DNA from 2 places in the Pseudoxanthomonas sp. X-1 genome. Region 2 is predicted to be linked to the other one. Evidence: riboswitches for the same ligand, from Rfam matches in the RefSeq annotation. Region 2 holds a riboswitch; the other holds the start of a gene.
What was found. Region 2 has a riboswitch for cobalamin ahead of metE (5-methyltetrahydropteroyltriglutamate--homocysteine S-methyltransferase). Riboswitches for the same ligand answer to the same signal wherever they lie in the genome.

Region 1: it holds a riboswitch for cobalamin, as region 2 does, so the genes downstream of both, btuB (TonB-dependent vitamin B12 receptor) here and metE (5-methyltetrahydropteroyltriglutamate--homocysteine S-methyltransferase) in region 2, are expected to answer to the same signal.

Annotation. Positions count from the first base shown of each region.
Region 1 is NZ_CP083376.1:806,920-809,302, reverse strand. It holds gene LAJ50_RS03685 (GAF domain-containing protein) at 1-151, shown strand, start outside; gene LAJ50_RS03680 (TfoX/Sxy family protein) at 148-522, shown strand; cobalamin riboswitch at 550-782, shown strand; gene btuB (TonB-dependent vitamin B12 receptor) at 926-2,383, shown strand, end outside.
Region 2 is NZ_CP083376.1:4,287,888-4,290,270, forward strand. It holds gene metE (5-methyltetrahydropteroyltriglutamate--homocysteine S-methyltransferase) at 1-1,173, opposite strand, end outside; cobalamin riboswitch at 1,407-1,720, opposite strand; gene LAJ50_RS19170 (histidine kinase famiy protein) at 1,833-2,383, opposite strand, start outside.

The sequences.
Region 1 (2,383 bases), 1.0 Mb from region 2:
CTCGCGTTCGGAACTGGTGGTGCCGCTGGTGAAGGACGATGTCCTCATCGGCGTGCTGGACATCGACAGCCCGCAGGTGGGCCGCTTCGACGAGGACGACCAGCGCGGTCTGGAAGCCATCGCCGCGGCCTTCGTGGACGCCCTGGCGTGAGCACCACGCAGCTGCGCAACATCGGGCCCAAGTCCGCCGCGTGGCTGCGCCAGGTCGGCCTGCGCACCGAGGAGGACCTGCGCGCGGCGGGTCCGGTGGACGCCTTCATGCGGATCAAGCGCGCCGGCTTCCGCCCCAGCCTCAACCTGCTCTATGCACTGGAAGGCGCGCTGCTGGGCTGCCACTGGCAGGAGGTGCCCGAAGCGCGCCGCCAACAGATGGTCGCCGAGGCCGAGGCGGCCATCGCCGCGCTTCCCGCCCCGCGCGGCCGGCCCGCCGCCGCGCCGGTGACCACCACGCGCCACGATGAGGAAGGCGGTGCCGCGCCGGCGTTCGATTTCCTCGACAGCCCCGGCCGCGACGGCGACTGAGCGCCGCGCGCGGCGCCGTATCGCGTACAATCCGCGCCGCTTTCAGGTGACCTGCCGCGCATCCATCGCGTGCCCAGGTTGAAACGGGAAGCCGGTGAGCCCCGCCACGGGACGAATCCGGCGCTGCCCCCGCAACGGTAAGCGAGCCATGCCAACGCATCGGCCACTGCGTGCATCGACGCACGCGGGAAGGCGCGACGGCGGAAGGACCTCCTTCCAGCTCGCAAGCCCGGAGACCGGCCTGCAGGCACGGGTTCGTAGCGAACCCATCACCGGTTGCGATGCGGAGGGCGTCGCGCGTGCCGCGCTCACCTGTCCGTGCGCGCTGTCCGCCTGTGCTCCTTCCGTCGCCGCGACTTTCCTGCCTTGCAAGCGCGCGGGGCGCGCGACGGAGTTCCCCACCATGAAGACCACCCTGCTCAGCCTGGCCATCGGCCTGGGCCTTTCCGCCACCGCCGCCGCGCGGCCCGCCGACGATGCGACCGATCTGGACCAGGTCAGCGTCACCGCCACGCGCACCGAAGTCGCCGTCCAGGACAGCCTGGTGCCGGTGCAGGTCATCTCGCGCGAGGAGATCGAGCGCAGCCAGGCCACCTCGCTGCCCGAGCTGCTGGCCGGCCGCGCCGGCGTCAACATCGCCAACCAGGGCGGGCCGGGCAAGCTGACCAGCGTGTTCCTGCGCGGCAGCGAATCGGACCACGTGCTGGTGCTGGTGGACGGCGTGCGCATCGGCTCGGTCACCGCCGGGCTGGCCGCGTTCCAGGACCTGCCGGTCTCGCAGATCGAGCGCATCGAGATCGTGCGCGGCCCGCGCTCGAGCCTCTACGGCTCGGAGGCCATCGGCGGCGTCATCCAGATCTTCACCCGCGGCGGCGGCAAGGGCCTGACCACCTACGCCCAGGCCGGCTTCGGCAGCCATGGTCTGCGCGACCACAGCGCCGGCTTCAGCTACCGCGGCGAACGCGGCTGGCTGTCGGCCAACGGCGGCTACCAGGACACCGACGGCATCAACGCCTGCCGTGGCACCGCCGGCGATGCGGCCCACCCCTTCGGCGCCGGCTGCTATGCCGACGAGCCGGACCGCGACGGCTACCGCAACACCTCCTTCGGCCTGCGCGCCGGCATCGACGTCACCGACACGCTGGCGCTGGAGGGCAACTTCCTCAACGCCGACAGCTACAACGAATACGACGGCACCCTGTTCGGCGGCAACGAGGCCAAGAGCCTGCAGCGCGTGGCCGGCGGCAAGCTGCGATGGAACCCGAACGAAGCGTTCCAGCTGACCGTGCAGGCCGGCCGCAACGACGATGAGGCCGACAACTACTTCGCCGATGCCGATACCGGCACGCGCAGCTTCGTCAGCACCTTCGACACCCGCCGCGACACCGCCTCGGCGCAGGGCGACTACCGCTTCGCCGAAGGCCAGACCTTCACCCTGGGCGTGGACTGGCTGAACGACCGCGTCACCAGCACCACGCCTTACGACATCGACGCGCGCGACAACACCGGCGTGTTCGCCGAGTACCAGGGCAGCTTCGGCGCGCACGCGCTGCAGGCCTCGGTGCGCAACGACGACAACGAACAGTTCGGCTCGCACACCACCGGCAGCCTGGGCTATGGCTTCGGCTTCGGCAACGGCTTCAAGTTCACCGCCAACGCGGGCACCGGATTCAAGGCGCCGAATTTCAACGACCTGTACTACCCGGGCTTCAGCAATCCGGACCTCAAGCCGGAGAAGAGCAAGTCGCTCAATCTGGGCCTGGCGCAGTACGGCCAGGGCTGGAACTGGACCTTCAACGCCTACGAGACCCGCATCGACGACCTGATCGGCTACGACACGGCCTTCAATGTGGTCAACGTG
Region 2 (2,383 bases):
GCGCGCCGACTGACGGCGCGATTCCAGGCGGGCGCGCTGCTGCGCCAGCCGGCCTTCCGCGCCTTCGCGTCCGTCCAGCGCGTCGGCCAGCACGCGCAGCTCGCCCAGCTTCTGCCGGGCGAAGGACAGCCAGGATTTGAGTTCGGCGTCGAGCGCCTTCTCCTGCTCCAGGTCCACCGGCACGTGCAGCAGCGCGCACGACGGCGCCAGCCACAGGTTGTCCGCGCCGACGTGCCCTTGCGCATAGCGCGCCAGCGTCAGCGCGTTGTCCAGGTTGGTGCGCCAGACATTGCGCCCGTTGACCAGGCCAGCCGAGAGCACGCGGCCCTTGGGCCAGGCCTGCAGCACCGCGTCGAGCTGTTCCGGCGCACGCACCAGGTCCACGTGCAGGCCCTCGACCTGCAGCCGCGCGACCAGGTCCAGGTTGTCGCCCAGCGCGCCGAAGTAGGTGGTCAGCAGCAGCCTGGAGCGCGGCGCCTGGGCCAGAAACGCATAGGCCCGGGCGAAGGCCGCCCTGGCCGCCTCGTCCAGGTCCAGCACCAGCGTGGGTTCGTCGATCTGCACCCAGGCCGCGCCCGCGGCATGCAGGCGTTCGAGCAGCTGCGCGTACACCGGCAGCAGGCGCTCGAGCAGCGCCAGCCGGTCGCTGCCATCGGTGGTCTTGGACAGCAGCAGGAAGCTCACCGGCCCCAGCAGCACCGGCCGCGTGTCGAAGCTGGCGGCTTTGGCTTCGAGGAACTGCGCCACGGGCTTGTCGCCGCGCAGGGCGAAGTCCTGGCCGGCGTGCAGTTCCGGGACGATGTAGTGGTAGTTGGTGTCGAACCACTTGGTCATCTCCAGCGCGCGCAGGTCGATGCCGCCGGTCTGCACGCCGCGCGCCATGGCGAAGTAGCCGGCCAGCGGGTCGGCATCGGCCAGGGCGCGATAGCGCTGCGGGAGGGCGTCGAACAGGAACGCCGTGTCCAGCACATGGTCGTAGAGCGAGAAGTCGTTGCTGGGCAGCACGTCGGCGCCGGCCCGCCGCTGCAGCTGCCAGTGCTGCGCGCGCAGGGCCGCGGCGGTGGCCTGCAGCGTGTCGGCGCTGTCCTCGCCCTTCCAGTAGCGCTCCAGGGCGTGCTTGAGTTCGCGGCGTGGTCCGATGCGCGGAAAGCCGAGGTTGGTGACGCTGGTCATTGATGGATCCTCATTGCGTGTGGGCATTGAGGAACGAAGGAACCGCACGCCACGCCTCACGGCCCTGCGGCTGCGACGTGCCATGCCAGCGACCTTCGCCCCCCGCGGGCGAACCGGCCCCGTGCGCGGAAACCTCCACACGCGCACGCACGCGGCACCGGGCCTTGCGCCCGCCGCATCACGCGCCCGTGCCGCTCCCGCGAGCGGTGCCAGGTCGAAGCGGAAGACCCGTTGGCGGGTCCTCCGGCCGGGGCCGGTCTTCGGGCTCATGGACTTGGGGCGGGAAACGAGGGGAGAGAACGGGGACGAGTCAAGCCGGAACCATCCGCTTGTCACGCATCCCTGTTCCTCCCCACGCGTTCCCGGGCCCTGGACCTAGCCGTCGCTTCCCAGGGACAGGCCCCAGTGCAGATGACGGGTTCGTTTCCAGTTACCGCTGCGGGGCAGCTCCGGAATGGACGCGCACACGGCGCGCCTTCACCGGATTCCCGTTTAATCCATCGCTTCATGTGGATGAAGCGATGGAACCACGACGAGCGCACCTTACGCGCCGGTAGCCGGGCGCGTCAAGGCGACACGGCTCGGGCCAGCAGGAACGACAAAGGCCCCTCGCGGGGCCTTGTCGTCGTGCCTGCAGGCGGACCGTTCGTTGCCGCGGCTCAGCCCACGCCGGTCGGGCCGTCCAGCACCTGACGGACCAGCTTGAGCAGGTCGCGCTGGGTGTAGGGCTTGTTGATCACGTCGAACTGCGCGCCCTCCGCGTCGCTGCGCGCCAGCGTGTTCTCGGCGTAGCCGGTGGTGAGGATGACCTTGGTCGCGGGGCTGCGTCGCTGCACTTCGTGGGCCAGGACCACGCCATTCATGTCGCCGGGCATGATCAGGTCGGTGAACAGCAGGTCGTACGATCCGCCGGCCCTGATCAGTTCCAGCGCCTGGGTCGCGTTGCTGGCCACGTCGGTCTGGTAGCCGACGGCTTCCAGGAACATCTGCGCCACCGCGGCCACGTCCTCGCGGTCCTCCACGATCAGGATCCGCTCGCTGCCGCCACGACCGCTGGCGCGCGGTTCGGGCAGCTGCGGCTTGCCGCCCTCGCCCGCCTGGGCCGGGAAGTACAGCCGGATGGTGGTGCCCCGGTCCACCTCGGAATAGATGCGCACCGCGCCGCCGGACTGCTTGACGAAGCCGTACACCATGCTCATGCCCAGCCCCG